2 regions of the Thiomonas islandica genome follow, and region 2 is predicted to be linked to the other one. Evidence: predicted binding sites of a transcription regulator. Region 2 holds the regulator's gene; the other holds the start of a gene.
The links. Region 2 encodes LexA, which represses DNA repair genes until DNA is damaged. Its sites were predicted from a motif close to ACTGTATNNNNATACAGT; they were not measured.

Region 1: recA (recombinase RecA) is a predicted target of LexA. The motif match lies at 3,558-3,575, and genes of this name have one in related genera.

What each region holds. Positions count from the first base shown of each region.
Region 1 covers NZ_AP042391.1:398,671-408,592, forward strand. Annotated here, with positions in the region: gene sucD (succinate--CoA ligase subunit alpha) at 1-61, opposite strand, end outside; gene sucC (ADP-forming succinate--CoA ligase subunit beta) at 91-1,254, opposite strand; gene ACZ47F_RS01860 (DUF2889 domain-containing protein) at 1,251-1,874, opposite strand; gene recX (recombination regulator RecX) at 1,938-2,417, opposite strand; gene recA (recombinase RecA) at 2,455-3,516, opposite strand; gene ACZ47F_RS01875 (OmpW/AlkL family protein) at 3,644-4,354, opposite strand; gene ACZ47F_RS01880 (SGNH/GDSL hydrolase family protein) at 4,373-5,719, opposite strand; gene ACZ47F_RS01885 (L-threonylcarbamoyladenylate synthase) at 6,038-7,051, opposite strand; gene ACZ47F_RS01890 (5-(carboxyamino)imidazole ribonucleotide synthase) at 7,057-8,226, opposite strand; gene purE (5-(carboxyamino)imidazole ribonucleotide mutase) at 8,223-8,711, opposite strand; gene trxA (thioredoxin) at 8,869-9,762, shown strand; gene ACZ47F_RS01905 (DJ-1/PfpI family protein) at 9,814-9,922, opposite strand, start outside.
Region 2 covers NZ_AP042391.1:2,230,394-2,240,315, reverse strand. Annotated here, with positions in the region: gene mutS (DNA mismatch repair protein MutS) at 1-153, shown strand, start outside; gene folE2 (GTP cyclohydrolase FolE2) at 150-938, opposite strand; gene ACZ47F_RS10990 (metal ABC transporter permease) at 1,059-1,400, opposite strand; gene ACZ47F_RS10985 (hypothetical protein) at 1,405-1,728, opposite strand; gene ompR (osmolarity response regulator transcription factor OmpR) at 1,888-2,616, shown strand; gene ACZ47F_RS10975 (sensor histidine kinase) at 2,585-4,024, shown strand; gene ACZ47F_RS10970 (asparaginase) at 4,016-4,966, opposite strand; gene lexA (transcriptional repressor LexA) at 5,090-5,758, shown strand; gene ACZ47F_RS10960 (DedA family protein) at 5,762-6,403, opposite strand; gene mutL (DNA mismatch repair endonuclease MutL) at 6,709-8,553, shown strand; gene miaA (tRNA (adenosine(37)-N6)-dimethylallyltransferase MiaA) at 8,556-9,509, shown strand; gene ACZ47F_RS10945 (sensor histidine kinase) at 9,569-9,922, shown strand, end outside.

The sequences.
Region 1 (9,922 bases), 1.1 Mb from region 2:
CAGTCTTGCCGGTGATGCCCTGGGTGATGACTTTGGTGTTTTTGTCGATCAGGATGGCCATGTTGTCCTCGTGTTCTGTGGGAGTACGGCTCAGGACTGCGCAGCGCGAACTGCGGCCTGCGCCGCCTCGCCCATGGTGTCGGCACTGATGATGGGCAGCCCGGAATCGGCCAGCATTTTGCGGCCGATGTCCTCGTTGGTGCCCTTCATGCGCACCACCAGCGGCACCTTCAGTCCCACCGCCCGGCTGGCGGCGATCACGCCTTCGGCGATGGTGTCGCAGCGCATGATCCCGCCGAAGATGTTGACCAGGATCGCCTTGACATGCGGGTTGCGCAGCATGATCTTGAACGCCTCGGTCACTTTCTCGGTGGTGGCGCCACCGCCTACGTCCAGAAAGTTGGCAGGCTCGCCGCCGAACAGCTTGATCGTGTCCATCGTTGCCATCGCCAGCCCGGCGCCGTTGACCAGGCAGCCGATATTGCCGTCGAGCTGGATGTAGGCGAGGTCATACTTGTGCGCCTCGACCTCGGCCGGGTCCTCCTCGTCCAGATCGCGCAGCGCCTCGATGTCGGGGTGACGCAACAGCGCGTTGTCGTCGATATTGAATTTGGCATCCAGCGCCTTGATGCCGCCGTTGCCTTCCAAAATCAGCGGGTTGATCTCGACCAGAGAGGCATCGGTGTCCATGTAGCACTGGTAGAGCCGCTTGAACACTTCGACCGCCTGCGGCTGCGAGGCCAGCGGGATGCCGATGCCGGCGGCCAGTTCCTGCGCCTGCACGTCCTGCAGCCCGATGAGCGGATCGACGAACACCTTGAGGATTTTCTCCGGCGTCTTCGCGGCGACGTCCTCGATGTCCATGCCGCCCTCGCTCGAGGCCATGACGGCGACCTTCTGCGTCGCGCGGTCGGTGAGCACGGCGACGTAATACTCCTTGCGAATGTCGGCGCCGTCCTCGATCAGCAGCCGCCGCACCTTCTGCCCCTGCGGCCCGGTTTGATGGGTGATCAGCTGCATGCCCAGAATCTGTCCGGCGAGCTGCCGCACTTCGTCGAGCGAACGCGCGAGCTTGACGCCGCCGCCCTTGCCGCGCCCTCCGGCATGAATCTGCGCCTTGACCACCCACACCGGCCCGCCGAGCTCCTGCGCAACGGCCACGGCCTCGTCGAGCGTGAACGCCGGCTTGCCGCGAGGCACCGGCACGCCGTGTTCGCGCAACAGTTGCTTGGCCTGATATTCGTGGATTTTCATGTCGTCTCGTCCTCGATTTGGGGAATGGGGATTTTGCCTGTGGCGCGCTGCGGCGCCGCGGACTGCGCCCATCGTGGATAGAACCGGGCAACCGCCTGGCCGTCGAGCCGCAGAGCGTGGCAACGGTTGAGCTGATAGGGCATCTGCGGCGGGCGATCTGGTTCGTTCAGTGGGAGTGAGATCTGCACCATCCCGGCCAAGCCCTGAATGGCCGCGGTCGGCAGCACCTGCGTCAGTTCGGTGAGATGGGTGCAGCCGAGCACGCCGCCGAGGCGCTCGCGCACCGCGGCACGGAAGCCGCGCAGCAGATTGAGGCCAACCAGCCGCTGATAGGCATCCTCGTGATCGCCGCAGGTCGCATAGGGACTGGCCAGAGTGTGCGAGCGCGCAGCAACGATGTCGAGCGCGCTGTCGATGGTCACCACCAGCAACAGGTCATGTACCGGAGTTCCCGCGGGTCGCAACTGCTCGGACAGGGTCATGTCGCGGGTTTTCACATCGCGCAGTTGCGCCTGCAGATCCCACAGCCCGTCGTCGCGTGCATAGCACTCGATCTCGATGCTGCGGCGGTGAACGAGACGGCGGATAGGCGCAGGGGAATCGGCAGAGAGTTCGCGCATGAAACGGAGTTTTTTTGATATGGCGCAAGAATCAGTGTAGCAAGCGCGCTGCGCTGCAGCAAATCAGGCATCGACGTCTAGCTCATCCTCAGGAGCCGCCACACCGCGCAGCACGGCGCGCACCGTGTCACTGCTGAAGCCGCGCTGGGTGAGAAAGCGCGCTTGGCGCGCCCGCTCGGCGACATCCCTTGGCAGGGCGTGGAATTTGCGTGCCCAGGCGGCCTGCGCCCGCGCCAGCTCGTCGCCCGCCATCGCCTGCAATGCCGCCGCGGCAGTTTCAGCGTCCAGACCATGACTGCCGAGTTCCTGCGCGATGCGCAGATTGCCGTAGCGCTGCCGGCGTCTGTGGATCAGTGACTGGGCAAACCGCTCGCTGCTGAGCAAGCGGGCCCGCTCCAGCTCGTCGAGCAGCGCGTCGATCGTCTCCGGCTGGTCGCAGTCGCGTGCCAACTTGCGGCGCAGTTCGAGGCGGCTGTACTCGCGCTGCGCCAGATAGCGCAGCGCGCGAGCGCGCAGCGAAGGTTGCGGGCGGGGCATGGGCATGGCGCAATACGCCGGCCGGGCTCTGCCGCACCGCGCGTCAGTCCTGCATGTCGTCCGCCGTGCTGGCGGCCAGGGTTTCGTTGGCCTGCGGCACCCCCAGATTGACGCGGATCTTGTTCTCGATCTCGCGCGCGACCTCGGGATTGGCCTTGAGAAATTCCCGCGCATTGTCCTTGCCCTGGCCAATCTTCTCGCCGTTGTATGCGTACCAGGCGCCGGACTTTTCGACCACTTTGGCCAGGACGCCCAGGTCGATGATCTCGCCCTCGCGCGACACACCTTCGCCGTAGAGAATGTCGAATTCGGCCTGCTTGAACGGCGGTGCGACCTTGTTCTTGACCACCTTGACCTTGGTCTCGGAGCCGATGACCTCCTCACCCTTTTTGATCGAGCCGACGCGACGGATGTCCAGCCGCACCGAGGAGTAGAACTTGAGCGCGTTGCCGCCGGTGGTGGTTTCCGGGTTGCCGAACATCACGCCGATTTTCATGCGGATCTGGTTGATGAAAATCACCAGGCAGTTGGTGCGTTTGATATTGGCAGTGAGCTTGCGCAAGGCCTGGCTCATCAGTCGCGCCTGCAGTCCGGGCAGCGCGTCTCCCATCTCGCCCTCGATCTCGGCCTTGGGCGTGAGCGCGGCGACAGAATCGACCACGATCATGTCCACCGAGCCGGAGCGCACCAGCGCATCGACGATTTCCAGCGCCTGCTCGCCGGTGTCCGGCTGCGAGATCAGCAGATCGGGCAGGTTCACACCGAGCTTGGAAGCATATTGCACGTCTAGCGCATGTTCGGCGTCGATGAACGCGCAGGTGCCGCCGAGCTTTTGCATTTCGGCGATGACCTGAAGGGTCAGCGTGGTCTTGCCCGACGACTCGGGCCCGTAGATTTCCACCACCCGGCCGCGCGGCAAGCCGCCCACACCCAGCGCAATGTCCAGACCCAGCGAGCCGGTGGACACCACCTGAATGTCGCGCTGCGCCTCGCCGTCGTCCATGCGCATGATGGTGCCCTTGCCAAACTGCTTTTCGATCTGCGACAGCGCGGCGGCAAGCGCCTTGGCTTTTTCCGGATTCACAACGGTTTTTCCCTGTTCCATGATGCGAGGCGATGAGCGACGGATGGCGGCACTGTAGCACGACTGGTCAAAAAAACAGATGTCGGGCACAGGGCGACGGCAAAAAAGGGGAGCCGAAGCTCCCCTGTGGACTGCGGGTTGCGGGCGTTCAAAAACTATAGCCGATCGCCAGGGTATAGATCACCGGGTTGAATTTGATCGTGGTCTTTGCCTGGCTGGTGATGACCGAACGATCTGGGGTGTACGAGGTCGAGGTCAGGTCGCTGCGCACATCGGCATAGGCGATGGTGCCCACCACCGACCAGCGCGAGTTGAAGCGGTAGATCATGCCGGCGTGAGCGGCGAGCGCCCAGTCGCTCGACAGATGGATGTCGGTCGGCCCCTGCAGATTGGTCAACGGCGGCAGTGCCTTGGTGTTGCGAAACCAGGTGTAGTTCAGCCCCAGGCCGACAAAGGGATCCCAGGTCGCCTCCTTGCCGCGGATGTGATAGTTGATGAAAGCGGTGGGCGAGTAGACATCGACATCGGTCAGACCCACTCGCGCCAACCTCCCCCAACCGCTGCCTTCGGCGTAGGTGCGCACCCGGGGCGGGTAGCCAAGCGCGAGTTCGAAGCTCCACGGCCCCGGCAGATTGCGCACATAGCCCAGACCCAGGGTGGTGGCATTGCCCACCGCGAGGTTGAGGTTGGGCGGCGTGTTGTAGCCGCTCAGATCAGGCAGGCTGGAGTGGTTGTTCAGATAGGCGGCGCCAAGGTAGATGATGTTTTTCGGAAACTCGTCGGCATGCGCTGCGGCAGGCAAGGCCAGGCAGCCCAGAGCCAGTGCGCTGGCAAGCGCGGTGCGGTGCAGTGTGGTCATCTCGGATCTCCTGTGCGCTTATTGCGAAATCCAGCCAAACCCCTTCATGGCCTGCAGGGTAGCGTTTGCAATCACCTGGTAGCCGGCGGGCGTGGGGTGCAGGGTGTCGGCAAACAACCAGCTGCCCAGATTGGCCGCGCTTGCGCCTGCGACGGTGTAGGGTGTGTTCACATTGCACAGCAGGGAGCTGGTGGTTGCCGGGTTGCACCACGGGGTGGTGACGTTGGTGAAGCCGAACTGCGCGGGGTTGGTGATTTCCTGGTTGAGCAGGCTGTAGCCGTCGAGCACCTTGACCGGCTGGCCTTGCAGGTCGTTGAGCAAGCGCTGGTTGAACAGTTGCACCAGGTTGGACAGCAGGTAGCACGGTGTCGAGGTCACGGTGTTGTCGCACACATACCCGGACGGCGGGCTCTGCGGCGGATTGGCCGCGGTGTAAGGCAGGCCGCGACCAAACGGCGTCAGCGACGAATCCGGCAGGGTGTAGACCAGCACATATTTCGCACCCTTGCTGGTGATGAGGTTGACCTGGGCCGCCAGGGCATCGGCGGTCTGCGCGATGGTTTGCTGCGCTTTGGTCACTGCCGCGGTCGTGGCATTTTGCTGCGCCGAGGCAGAGATGGCAGCAAGCTGTGCCTGCGTGAGGTTAGGGTTCTGCTGCAGCGCACTGGTCACGGCCTGGGTCACCGCCTGGGTCACCGAGGCGCTCACAGTCGCCAGCGCGGCGAGAATATCGTTGTTCCCTGCCAGCACGGTCACCAGCTGGTTGCCGTTGAAACTTCCGCCGAACTGGGTGAGGTAGTTCTGTACCTGCTGGGTCACCGGCAGGGTGAGCGCACCGCCGCTGTGGCCGATGCCGTTGGCGTCGCTGACCCGGGAGCCGCCCTGGGCGAAGTTAGTGCAGTTGGCCAGACCGGATGACGGCGGGGCGCTAAAGGCGCAATATGCCGGGGTGGTCGTCACCCCGGTCGCGCCAAAATATTGCGTGCCATAGCCGATCAAGTTGGGTGTCAGGCTCAGGTTCAGGCTCTTGGCCAGGACATTGGTCCAGTTGCCGGTGGGCGCGCCGTTGACGGTGAATTGGCCGCCGGCGGGGTACGGCAGGCCGGTAAACGGAATGTTTGCGGCCGTGCCGGGGCCGTAGACACTCAAGGCCGCCAGGGTGTATGCCCCATCATCCGACAGACTGTCGCCGAATACAACGACCTGCTTGAATCCTCCGTTGGGCGGCGTGTTCGGCGCGGTGCTCTTGGCATTGACACTGCTGACCGTCGCCAGTGTGGGCGGCGAGGGGTTGCCTCCCCCGCCGCAACCGGCCAAACCCAGCGCACTGGCCAGCGCCAGCACAATCCAGACACGTTTGTGCATGAACATCTCCTCGAACGTTGTGACGCGCCTGCTAACAGGCCGTTGAAAAACTACTGCGGTGGGCCATCTGCGGCGTTGCACGGTGCTCGCTCCCTCGCCTATCTATTTGATATGTCTCGGTCGCTGCGCGCCGTGCGCCTTGCATCTGGCCATCCTCGCGACGTTTTTCAACGGCCTGCTAAGCCACAGGCTGGCCGGCCCCAAAAAAGAACGACCGTTCGCTTCAGCATAGCCGAGGGAAAATCGCCTCACAAGTGCGGGTTAACGCGGGGATGCCGGTTTTCACTGCAGCAACGCATGTGCGGTGCAGCGCGGCCCTCACGCCCCTGCCGCGCCGGAACCCCGCGCCGCGCGGCCCAGACGGTCGCGCAGCGCCAGCCAGGAGGGCGCTGGCGGCAGGGCTTCGACCCAGATCTGGTCGAGTCCAGCCTGATCGAGCGCCCGCAGCTGTGCATACAGCCCTTGCGCATACGCTGCCGGATCGTCTGGCATCTGCACCCACAGCGCGGTCTGCCCCGCCGGGGGCGCCTGCCGCGCGAGCACACCGATGCGCGCTGGCGTGGCGTGAGCCCGCTGCAACGCGCTGCAGATTTGCTCCCACGAACGCAGCAGCAGCGGGGTGCGCGGCGCGTAATGCGCGGGCAGCGCTCCGGCGACCCGCGGCGCGTCATCGGCTGCGCGCAGCAATTGGTCGGGCGCGATCCCCAGCACTGTAGCCAGCTCGATGGCCTGCAGCAGACCCGGGCGCAACAAGCGCGCCGGCTGCGCGGTGCAGTCGACGATGCTGCTTTCGATGCCCAGGGCGCAAGCGCCCCCGTCGAGCACCAGCAGATCGTCACCGAGTTCGGCGTGCACATGCGCCGCGGTGGTCGGGCTGATGCGGCCGAAGCGGTTGGCCGAGGGGGCTGCCAGCCCGCCTTGCCCGCCCTTGAAAATCGCCAGCACCGCCTGCGCGACCGGATGGGCGGGACAGCGCAGGCCGATGGTGTCCTGCCCCCCGGCGCAAGCTTCGGCCACGCCGCGCCGGCGCGGCAGGATCAGCGTGAGCGGCCCGGGCCAGAACGCAGCGGCGAGCCGGCGCGCGGCCTGCGGCACCTCGGAGGCCCAGCGCAACAGGTCGGCGTCGCGGTGCAGATGCACGATCACCGGATGGTCTGCCGGCCGACCCTTGGCCGCGTAGATTTTGGCCACCGCCTCGGGATTGTCGGCGTCTGCAGCCAGGCCGTAGACCGTCTCGGTCGGCAGGCCGACGAGTTCGCCCGCCTCCAGCCGCCGAACCGCTTCGATGATCTCGCGGGGACGCACCTGGGCGTCGGTGTTCACTTGCGCCATTTTTATCAGAACGGCTCCAACCCCAGCACGCCGCACAGGTGCAGCGCGATGCGGCGTGCCTCGGCCTCGGTTTCTGCGGTGCAGGTGAGATGCCCCATCTTGCGGCCAGGACGTGGGGCGTGCTTGCCGTAGAGGTGCAGATGCGCGCCGGCTTGGGCGAGCACCGCAGCCCAGTCCGGCTCGCGCTGCCGGCCCGCGGCATCGAACCACAGATCGCCGAGCAGGTTGAGCATGACCGCAGCGCTGTGCTGCCGCGGCGGCAGGAGTGGCGCGTTCACCAGCGCGCGCCACTGCAGCTCGAACTGCGACACAGTGCAGGAATCGATGGTGTGATGGCCGGAGTTGTGCGGACGCGGCGCGATTTCGTTGGTCAGCAGTCGGCCGTCGCGCAGCACGAAAAATTCCACGCACAGCACACCCACGTAATCCAGCCCCTGCGCCACACGGCCCGCGGCATGCTGCGCCGCCTGCGCGATGTCCGGTGTAACCTGTGGCCCGGGCGAAAAACTGGCGAATAAAATACCGTTGCGGTGCAGGTTCTGCTGCGGCGCGAACTGCACCACGCTGCCGTCGCGGCCGCGCGCCAGCACCACCGACAGTTCAAACGCCAGATCGAGCTTTTTCTCCAGCACACAGTCCACCCCGCCCAGCGCGGCCCAGGCCGCGGGCAGGTCGGCTGCGCTGTGCACCGTCAGCTGCCCCTTGCCGTCGTAGCCCAGCCGCGCGGTCTTGAGAATGCCCGGAAACAGACCGGAGTCGATTACGCCGGCGTCGCTGCCCGCTGTCAGCACCGCATGCGGCGCGCAGGGCACGCCCAGCCGCTGGAACAGCGCCTTTTCCTGCACCCGGTCCTGGCACACCGCCACGGCCTGTGGCGCGGGTGCGAGCGGCACGTGCGACTGCAGCCAGTGCATCGACTGCACCGGGATGTTCTCGAACTCCACGGTCACCGCGGCGCAGTCGCGGGCGAGCTGTTCGAGCGCCAGCGGATCGTCATAGCGCGCGGCCAGATGGATGCCGGTGACCTGCGCCGCGGGCGCGGCCTCGTCCGCCTCGAGCACCGCCACGCCGTAGCCCGCGCTCTGCGCCGCCTGCGCAAACATGCGCCCCAATTGCCCGCCGCCGAGCACGCCCAGCGTGGCGCCGGGCGCGATGAAGGTCGCCGGCGTGCTCATGCCGTGTTGCCCACCCGCATCGCCCGCGCCGCGGCGGTCTGCTCGGCGCGAAAGGCGTCGAGCCGATCGCGCAGATCCGGGTCGTGCGCCGCGAACATGGCCACGGCAAACAGCGCGGCGTTCGCCGCCCCGGCCTCGCCGATGGCAAACGTGGCCACTGGAATGCCCTTGGGCATCTGCACGATGGACAGCAGCGAATCCTCGCCGCGCAGGTATTTGCTCGGCACCGGCACACCGAGCACCGGAACCAAAGTTTTGGCCGCGAGCATGCCCGGCAGATGCGCCGCGCCACCCGCCCCGGCAATGATGGCGCGCAGACCCCGGGCCTGCGCCTGCTCGGCGTAGGCGTACAGGTCGTCGGGCATGCGGTGCGCCGAGACCACCCGGCATTCGTGCGCCACCCCGAAAAGCGTGAGCATGTCCGCCGCGTGGCGCATCACCTCCCAGTCGCTTTGCGACCCCATCACCACGCCGACTGCGGTCATCTGCCCTCTCCTGTGCCGTTCGATCAGCGGTCGATTTTAAGAAGCGTCCGGGCATGCTCTGCCGTTATGCTCCACCTCAACCGCTTGTCGCGCGCCACGATACCCCCCTTGGTATGGCGCCGAACGTCCTTATCTGCCTTGTTTTCCGGAGCCCAACATGATTGATGTCACCGTCGCCAATTTCGAAACCGAAGTCATCGAAGCCTCGAACACCGTCCCCGTGCTGGTCGACCTGTGGGCGCCGTGGTGCGGCCCGTGCCGCGCGCTCGGTCCGATTCTCGAAAAGCTCGAAGTCGCGTACGCCGGGCGGTTCAAGCTGGTGAAGATCAACACCGAGGAAGAGCAGGAACTGGCCGCCGCGTTCGGTGTGCGCAGTATTCCGATGGTGATGCTGCTCAAGAACGGCCAGCCGGTCGACGGTTTCGTCGGCGCCTTGCCGGAGGGGCAGATCCGCGCCTTCCTCGACAAGCATCTGCCAGAAACCGCCCCGCAAGCCGATGCCGCGGAAGGCGCCGATGCCGACACGCCAGCCGGCCCGGCACTGCCGACGCTGGAGAAGCTGCAGCAGGATCTGGCCACCAACCCGGCCAACGACACTGCGCGCAAGGCGTATGTCGAGCTGCTGCTCAAGGACGGTCGCACCGCGGACGCCAAGCTCGCATTCGAACCGCTGGCCGGCAAGGCCGCAGGCGATGCACGCATCCAGGCCCTGGCCGACTGGCTGGCGGCTGCGCAGGCTGCGACCGACCTGCCCCCGGTCGACACGCTGCAGGCGCGCATCGCCGCGAACAAGCGTGATTTCGACGCCCGCTACGCCCTGGCGCAGCAACACATGGCCGCGCAGCGCTGGACTGAGGCGCTGGACGAACTGCTCGAGATTCTGATGCGCGACAAGAACTGGAGCGAAGATCGCGCACGCAAGACCTATGTCAACATTCTCGAACTGATGACCCCGGCAGACGCGCCCAAGCCCGCGCCGGGGCAGCCGCCGGTAACCGACCCCACGGTGGAGAGCTACCGCCGCCGTCTGAGTATGACCGTGCTGAGCTGACACAAAAACGTCGACCGCAGGTCGGCGTTTTTTTGCACACCCGAACCGCGTTCACAGCACGATCTGCGTCCCCAGCAGCTTGAGAAACTGCGCCAGCCACGCCGGGTGTGCAGGCCAGGCCGGGGCGGTTACCAGATTGCCCTGCGTCACCGCCTGATCG
Region 2 (9,922 bases):
TTGGCGATGCGGGAGGAGCAAGCCATGCCCGCCGTTCCCGCCGCGGTGCAGGACCTGCTCGACACCCTGGACACCACCGACCCCGACGCCCTGACCCCGCGCCAGGCGCTCGATCTGATCTACCGTCTCAAGGCGCAGCGCGATGCACGCTAGGCGCGCTCGATCAGCGCGTAGGCCGAGTGGTTGTGGATGGACTCGAAGTTCTCCGCCTCGGCCACGTAATGCCCGATGCGCGGGTCGGCATTGAGCCGTGCGGCCACATCACGCACCAGATCCTCGACGAACTTGGGGTTCTCGTAGGCGTGCTCGGTCACGTACTTTTCGTCCGGACGCTTGAGCAGGCCCCAGATCTCGCACGAGGCTTCTTCTTCCGCGATGCGGATGAGTTCCTCCAGCGCCACCGGCTGCAGCAGCTCGGCGGTGATGGTGATGTTCGAGCGCTGGTTGTGCGCGCCATAGTCCGAGATTTCCTTCGAACACGGGCACAGCGACTTGACCGGCACCACGACCCTGGCGATCAACTTGATCTGCTCACCACGCGCCTGCGCAATCCAGCCAGCCTCGTAGTCGAGCAGGCTTTGCACCCCCGACACCGGCGCGGTCTTGCGCAGGAACAGGGTGAACGCAAATTCCAGCCGTCCCGCAGTGGCGTTCAGCTTGGGCAGCATCTGCCGCGTCAAGTTGGCAAAGGCGGCGCCGTCCATCGCCTCGGGCATGGCTTCAAGCAGTTCGACGAAGCGCGACATGTGCGTGCCCTTCTTGTCAGCCGGCAGCGCCACGTCGGCGGTGACCTGCGCGATGCTCGGCTGGATGCTGCCGTCGCGCAACCGCACGTTCAGGGGATAGCGCAAGCCCTTGATGCCCACGCGCTGAATGGCGATATGGCGATCGTCGATCGTGCTCTGGATGTCCGGGATGGCTTCGAAGGGTTTGTTCATCGGGTGACGGGTAAGGCGGCACAGCATCCGGGCCGCCGGCCCGGGGCATTGTTGAGAGAAGTTTGTGGATTATCTCGGACGACGTGCGCCCTTGCCCGGTTCGTGGAAAAAGCCCTGCCCTCACCCCCGCGCCGGCACCGCGCGCAGCAGCAGAAAAAAGGCCGCCGCAACCACCACCATGGCGGGTCCGGATGGCGCGTCGGAATGCAGCGAAGCCAGCATGCCGAGCACGACAGACATGGCTCCGATCACGACCGCGCCCAGCGCCATTTGCAGCGGCGTGCGCGCCAGACGCCGCGCTGCCGCAGCCGGGATGGTGAGCATGGCCACCGTCAGCAGAATGCCCACAAGCTTCATCGCCAGTGCGACGAACACCGCGAGCACCAGCATGAAAGCCAGTTGCAACCACTTGACCCGGCAGCCCTCCACGCAGGCCAGTTCTTCATGCACGGTCAGGGGCACGGGTTCAGTTCGATCCGGGGTTAAGCCGCGGCTCGGGCTGGGGCAGCCGGCCGGCTTCCGTGCTTTGGATCTGTTCGCGCAGTTTCAGGCGGTCTTGCGGCGTCATGACACGCGGCGCGACTGCAGCTGAGGCATCCGAACTGGAAAACTGCGGTGCCCGCAGCCGGCTGCCGGCAACTGCACCCTGCCGCGACTGTTGCAGGCTGGTGTCGGCCGCTGCGGGCATCTGCGCCGTGGCGCGAGTGCGTGCCGCCAAAACCGCGGCTGGCACGGCAGCACACGAGGCAGCACAGAGGATAAGGACGAGCGCAGCGCGCCGCGAAGACATGAGCGTATCCAAAGTTTGCAATTGAAATTATCGAATCGACCTGGGGCGAAACCGCGCGTGCCCGCAGTAAACTCTGTAACAAGCGTTAAGCTGACACGTCGCTGCGAGGACGCTTGGCCGCCGTGCCTGACCCGGTTTTCAATTCGAGAAGACGCTTCCATGGACCACGAAAAACCGAAAAAGCTGATGGTTGTCGACGACGATGCGCGCATCCGCGATCTGTTGCGTCGTTATCTCTCGCAGGAGGGCTACGAGGTGTTCGTGGCCGAGGATTCCAAGGCCATGTCACGCATCATGGTCAAGGAGCGCTTCGACCTGATCGTGCTCGACCTCATGCTGCCGGGTGAGGACGGCCTATCCATCTGCAAGCGTCTGCGTGCCTCCAAGGATCAGACGCCGATCATCATGCTCACCGCGAAGGGCGAGGATGTCGACCGCATCATCGGCCTGGAGGTCGGTGCCGATGATTACCTTCCCAAGCCGTTCAACCCACGCGAACTGCTGGCGCGCATCAGCGCGGTGCTGCGCCGCCAGCCCTCGCCCGAACTGCCGGGCGCTCCGTCGCGCGAGGACGTGACCGTGGTGTTCGGTCCGTTCAGCCTCGATCTGGCGCGGCGCGAGCTCAGTAAAAACGGCGAAGCCGTCAGCCTGACCACCGGTGAATTCGCCATGCTCAAGGCGCTGGTGCGTCACCCGCGCCAACCACTGTCGCGCGACCGTCTAGCCGAGCTGGCCCGCGGTCGCGACTACGAAGCCTTCGACCGCAGTCTGGATGTGGCCATCTCGCGGCTGCGCAAGATCATCGAAACCGACCCGGCGCACCCGCGCTACATCCAGACGGTCTGGGGCGTGGGCTATGTCTTCGTCCCCGACAGTTCCGAAAGCTGAGGCCGAAGCCAGCCCCGCAGCGCCTGCGCAATTCACGACCCCGGGCGGCGTGTTCGCGCGCCTGGGGCGCTGGATCGGCGGCCTGTTTGGCAGGCTGTACTGGCGCACCTTCTTTTTGATCGTGCTGCTGGTCAGCGCAAGTCTGGCGACCTGGTTTCAGAGTTTTCGCCTGCTCGAACTCGGGCCACAGGTGGCGCAGACCGCGCGGCAGATCACCAGCCTGATCGACCTGACCCGGTTGGCGTTGATCCACTCCGATCCGCAATACCGCGTTTCGCTGCTCGAGGAACTGGCGAAAAAAGAAGGCATTTACATCTACCCGCGCAATCCGGGCGATCGGTGGACGCCGATGAACCACACCGACTTCACCCACCGGCTAGAGGTCGCGGTCGATTCCCGGCTGAAGGAGGATCTCACGTTCGCTGATGCGGTCAACGATCGCCCGGGCCTGTGGATCGGCTTTCAGATCCAGGGCGATCCTTATTGGCTGCTGCTCGACCGCTCGCGCATCGACCCGTCGCTGAGCGAGACCTGGGCGAGCTGGGGAGCGATCGCCACGCTGCTGGCGCTCATTGGCGCCGCGGTGATCGCCAGCTTTGTCAACAAGCCGCTGCGCGACCTGCGGCTGGCCACTGCCCGGGTGGGAGCTGGCAACTACTCGCAGATGCTCGATGAACACTCGGGCATGCGCGAGATCCGCGAGGTCAACCGCGGCTTCAACCGTATGGCGCGCAGCCTGCAGGAAGTCGAGGAGGAGCGCGCGCTGATGCTCGCGGGCATTTCGCACGATATCCGCACACCGCTGGCACGCCTGCGGCTGGAGGCTGAACTCAGCGTGCCCGACGAGCAGTCGCGCCAGAACATCATCGACGACATCGAGCAGGCCGACCGCATCATCAGCAAGTTTCTGGAATACGCGCGCAGCATCGCGCCCAAGCTCGAACCGGTCGACCTCAACGCCCTGATCGATTTCGTGCGCGACCGCTACCAGAAGGACGAGACCGTGGTGCTGCACCTGCGCGCCCCGACCGTGCCGTTGGTGCAGGCCAATGCGCTGGAACTGCAGCGCATCGTGGTCAATCTAGTGGAAAACGCCAAGCGCTATGCACTGACGCCGGGCGAGGTGCACACCGATCTGGACATCAGCCTGCAACCCTGCATCGACTCGGTGCTGCTGACCGTACGCGATCACGGCCCCGGCGTGCCGCAGGATCAGCTCGCTCATCTCACCCGGCCATTTTTCCGTGGAGATGCGGCCCGCACGTCGGCCAAGGGCACTGGGCTGGGTCTGTCCATCGTCGACAAGACCATCGCCGCGATGCGCGGCCGGCTGGACATCAGCAATGCCGAGGGGGGCGGGCTGCAGGTGCGCATCTGGCTGCCGCACAGCCTGCAGCACTCAGCCTGATGTCGCCAGCTCGAGCAACATCCGCACCCGCAGCTTGACCGCAGTAAGCCCGTCTGCCGCGCCACCGCGCACAGGCCCGATGCGAGGGGCCGTCTGCACCCGCACTCCCTGCTGCTTGGCCCATTGCAGCGCCTCCTGCAGGTGTTGATGCACCGTCCCTGCGCCGGTGCCGGCCACCACAAGTCCGCGCAGCGGCGGCTGCAGCCGGACGTCGCCCAGCAAGCCGCGCACCAGGGCACCGTCTGCGCCGGCGTGGCTGAGCACAATGTCCACGCGCGGCCAGGCATCGGCAGGCGGGATGGCAAATGGCGCGCCAGGCTCCGTCTCGGGCCGGCGCCAAAGCCGCAGGCGGTCGCCGTCGATCTCGCCCAACGGGCCCCGCTCGCCTGAGCTGAAGGCATCGATGCGGTGAGGGTTCGCCTTGATCACATCACGCGCGGCGTGGATGCGTCCATGCAGCACGCAGACCACCCCCAGACCGCGCGTCTGCGGATGCGCCGCAACCCGGACAGCGTCGAGCAGGTTCTGCGGGCCGTCGGCATCCAGCGCCGTGGCCGGGCGCATCGCTGCGGTCAGCACCACCGGTTTGTCGCTGCGGTGCACCAACTGAAGAAAGTACGCGGTTTCCTCCAGCGTGTCGGTGCCGTGGGTGATGACGCAGGCGGCGATTTCCGGTCGCGCCAGCCAGTGCGACACGCGCATGGCCAGCCAGCTCCAGGTCGCGCAGTCCATGTCCTTGCTGTCGATATTGACCACCTGCTCGGTGTGCAGTTGTGCCAGGCGCTGCAGCATCGGCACGCGCTGCAGCAGCGCGTCCACGCCAAGCACCCCGGCGGTATACCCGTGCAGGCTGGGATCTCCGGTGGCCACACCCGCGATCGTGCCGCCTGTGCCGAGAACCACGACGCCTGCCTGCGCAACGCCTGAATGTGGGGTTTGCATGCCAAACTCCTTTGCATCACAGCTGTTTTGATTTACAGTGGCGGGCAGATCAGCATGTTGCCCGATCGCACCGCCCGGTGGCGGTCGGATTGCTGCATTGTGCAACCGCCTGAGCCTTCATCCATGCGCCGTCCCGCCACCAAGCTCACCGCCCGCCAGCAGGAAATCCTCGATCTGATCGTGTTGTCGGTGCGCGAACTTGGCTACCCCCCGACCCGGGCCGAAATCGCCACGCGGCTGGGCTTTCGCTCAGCAAACGCCGCCGAAGATCATCTGCAGGCACTGGCGCGCAAGGGCGTGATCGAGCTCACGCCGGGGGCATCGCGTGGCATCCGCATCGTCGAAGCGCAGCGTGCCCGGCCGCCTGGCGGCCTGGGGCAGCAGCTTGCGCTGCCCGGCGCCGAGCAGCTCTGTCTGCCGCTGGTTGGGCGTGTGGCGGCAGGGCATCCCATCTTGGCGCAGGAGCATATCGAGCAGACGCTGCTGATCGACCCGGCCGCATTCTCGTCCCGTCCTGACTACCTGCTGCGGGTGCGCGGCATGAGCATGCGCGACATCGGCATCCTCGACGGCGACCTGCTCGCAGTCAAGAGCTGCTGCAGCGCGGAAAACGGGCAGATCGTGGTAGCGCGCATCGGCGATGAGGTCACGGTCAAGCGCCTGCGCACCCTGGCCAGTCACATCGAGCTTCTGCCCGCCAACCCGGAGTTCGCGCCCATTCGCGTCACGCCGGACCAACCCTTCGCCATCGAGGGTCTGGCCGTGGGGCTGGTGCGCGGTGCGCTGGGCTGAAGGCTACGCGGGAGCCCGCTGCCGCGACTTCCACCAGCCCCACACCGCCGGCAGCAGTGACAGCACGATGATGCCCAGGGTCAGTATGCCCAAATTGTGTTTGATCCACGGCATGTTGCCAAACAAATAGCCGGCCATGACCAGCACCCCGACCCACAGGGTCGCGCCCATCATGTTGTAGACGAGGAACTTGCCGTAGGACATTTCCGCAACTCCGGCAACGAACGGAGCAAAGGTGCGGATGAACGGCATGAAGCGGGCCGCGACAATGGTGATGCCGCCGTATTTTTCGTAAAACGCATGCGCCTTGTCGAACGCCCGGCGGTTGAACCAGCGCGAATCCGGCCAGGAGAAGACCTTGTGGCCGATCGCCTTCCCGATCTGATAGTTCAGGCTGTCGCCCAGCACCGCCCCGAGCCACAGCACCGCCATGACGCCCGGCAGACTCAGCGCGCCGGTGGCGGCAAAGGCGCCGACCACGAACAGCATCGAGTCACCCGGCAGGAAGGGCATGATCACCAGCCCGGTCTCGACGAACACGATGCCGAACAGTAGTCCGTAGACCAGCGGCCCGTACGCCGAGATGAGCTGCGCCAGATGCACGTCGAAGTACAGGATGAGATCGATCAGGTGGTGCAGTTCCATGCGGCGCAGGCGCCAGTGCGCAAAAGATTGAGGATGGCAGAGGAAGTCAGTCAACGCGGCGGACCGCAGCACATCGACGCGTCGGGCCAGCGGATGGCTGGCACAGTCGCGCCCGTTGCGCTCATGCAAAGAAGGAAAAGAGAGGTTTTCTCCGACCCAGCCTTCTGCCCAAGCAAGCCGGACCTGCGCAGACACAAAGCTCAGGCATGTTGCCAGCGGACACTGAGCCCAGACTGAGACCCCCTTGAAAAGTATACTGAGCGCAGTTGTCCGTCCCTCCTGCGCCCTGCCCGCAACATCCTGTCTTGCCGCAACCCCAACGTCCGATTCGTCCGCTGCCGGACGTGCTCATCAGTCAGATTGCCGCAGGCGAAGTCATCGAACGTCCGGCCTCGGCGCTGCGCGAACTGCTCGACAACGCCATCGATTCCGGCGCTACCGTCATCACCGTGTGGCTCGAACAGGGTGGCCTGGCCAGCGTGCAGGTGCAGGACGACGGCTGCGGCATCCCGCCGGACGAGCTGCCGCTTGCGCTGCAACGGCATGCCACCAGCAAAATCGTCGACCTGGACGAGCTGCACCGCGCTGCCAGCTTAGGCTTTCGCGGAGAAGCGCTTGCGGCCATGGCTGCGGTGGGCGAGATCGAGATCATCAGCCGCCGTGCGGATGCGCTGGGTGCGATGCTGCGCGCCAGCGGCGGACAGGTCGGCAATGTGCAGCCTGCTGCGGCGCAGCCCGGCACCCGGGTCACCCTGCGACAACTATTTTTCAACCTGCCGGCGCGGCGCAAGTTTCTCAAATCACCCAGTACCGAATACGCCTGGTGCGCCGAGGTGTTCCGACGTTCCGCGATGGCGCATCCACGGGTCGGGCTACGGCTGTGGCACGACGGCCAGCTCAAGCTGCAGTTCGATCCCGACCACTCCGCACACGGCCTGCAGCGCCTGCGCGCCGTGCTTGGCGAGGCCTTTGCCCGCGACGCACTGACCGTGACCGCACAGATCGGCCCGCTGGCGCTGCGGGCCCTGGTGTGCAGACCCACGGCGGCCCGCGCCCGCAGTGACATGCAGCACATCCTGGTCAATGCCCGTTGGGTGCGCGACCGCACGCTGGCGCATGCGGTGCGCGCCGCGTATGCCGATGTGCTGCACGGCGCGCTGCAGCCGCAATATGCGCTGCTGCTGGACCTACCGCCCGAGCTGGTCGATGTCAACGTGCACCCGGCCAAGGCGGAAGTGCGGTTTCGCGATGGCGCCGCGGTGCACCAGGCGGTGCGCCATGCGATCGAGCAGGCTCTGGCACGCAGCGCCGACGCGACAGCGCCCCCGCCAGCGCAGCCGGCGTTTGCGCCGCAGCTGCCCACCGAGACGCCGCGACCGGCGACCGCCCCGCTGCCCTTCACCTACACGCGCCCCAGCGCGCCGCCGTGGGACCTGCTCGTCCGTGCGCAGGCCCCGCTCGATCCGGCTGCGGCCTTGCAGGCGCGGGACAGCGCGTCGCCGCCTGCCTACGCTTCCCCTGCGCGCGACCCATCGGACCCATCGGACACCGAGTCAGATCCCGACTTTCCGCTCGGGTTCGCACTCGCGCAGTTTGCCGGCATCTATATCCTGTCGCAGAATCGGTACGGACTGGTCATCGTCGACATGCATGCGGCACATGAACGCATTGTCTTCGAGCGGCTGAAAGCGGCGCAGCAGGCCGGGCCCGCTGGCTTGGTGCAGCCCCTGCTCATCCCCGCGGTCTTTGCTGCAACCGAGATGGAAATCGGCGCGGCCGAAGACCACGCCGACAGCTTGCGCAGCCTGGGCCTGGAACTCGACCGCGCGAGCCCCGGCAGCCTGGTGGTCCGCGCCATTCCGGCGCCGCTGGCCCATGCCGATCCGATCCGCCTAGCCCGAGGGGTGCTCGCCGATCTGGCCGCGCAAGGCGCCAGCGCGCGCCTGCAGGACCAGCGCAACGCCATGCTCGCCAGCATGGCCTGCCACGGCGCGGTGCGCGCCAACCGCCAGCTCACCCTGGCCGAAATGAATGCGCTGCTGCGCGACATGGAGCGCACCGAGCGCGCCGATCAATGCAACCACGGTCGCCCGACCTGGAGACAAGTGGGGCTGGCCGAACTGGACGCGCTGTTCCTGCGCGGGCGCTGAGCATGGCCAGGCCGTCGCAATCGCAGCCCGTGGTGTGTCTGGTGGGCCCGACCGCAAGCGGCAAGACCGCGGCCGCGTTGCATCTGGCGCGGCAGGCGCGGGACCGGGGAGTCGCGGTGGAGCTCATCAGCATGGACTCCGCGCTGGTCTACCGCGGCATGGACATCGGTACGGCCAAGCCGGGCGCCGAGGAACGCGCCGTCTGCCCGCATCATCTGATCGACATTCTGGACCCGTCGCAGACCTACAGTGCCGCGCAGTTCGTCGACGATGCGCACGGGTTGGTCCAGGCCATCCGCCAGCGTGGGGCGCAGCCGCTGATCGTCGGCGGCACCATGCTCTATCTCAAGGCGCTGCAGTCGGGCCTGTCCGAGCTGCCGCAGGCCGACGCGGCGCTGCGCGCGCAGATCGACGCCGAAGCGGCCCGGCTGGGCTGGCCGGCGCTGCATGCCCGTCTGGCCGCGGTGGATGCACCCACCGCCGCCCGTCTGGCGCCGAACGATGCGCAGCGCATCCAGCGTGCACTGGAGGTGTGGATGCTCAGCGGCCGACCGCTGTCGGCACACTTCACGTCCGATGCGCAGACCAGGGCGGCCATGCGGCTGCGCATCGTGTCGCTGGAGCCGTCAGACCGCAGTGCGTTGCATTCGCGCATCGCCCAGCGCTTCGATGCCATGCTGCAGGCGGGCTTTCTCGATGAAGTGCGCGCGCTGCGCCAGCGCGGCGACCTCGACCCCTCGCTGCCGTCGATGCGCGCGGTCGGCTACCGCCAGGCGTGGCGCCACCTCGAAGGGCACACCACCGCCGCAGAATTCCGTGAACAGGCCCTTGCCGCCACACGCCAGCTCGCCAAGCGCCAACTCACCTGGCTGCGTGTCCTGCCGCAGCGCACGGTGCTCGACTGTCTGGCACCGCTGCAGCCCACGCTCGACGCGCTGAAACTGCTCGTCCCCTGAGGTTTTGAGCAGCGATTCGATTCAAGTCCTGCCGGTGTGCGCCGTTGAGTGAACTTGTCATGCCCATGCCGCAAACGCTCATGCCCCCACAGCCCGACGCCTGCCCGCCCGACTCACCCGCGACCGACCCGGGCTGGGCTGAGCGTGCCTTATCGGGGTCTGGTCTGGTGTTTCAGCTCAACCGGCGCGCTGGGCAGCTGCGGTTCACCCGGGCCAGCGCCTCGGCGCAAATGGTCTGCGGCCTCAGCGCCCAGACCCTGCTGAGCTCGGCAAGCAGTTTTGTCGCGCGCATCCACCCGGGCGATCAGCTCGACTTTCATGCCGCCCTGCAGGCCAGCGCCTTGCACGGCGAGCCGTGGAACTGGGAAGGGCGCATCATCACCGAGGGCGAAATCAAGTGGATCAACATCCGC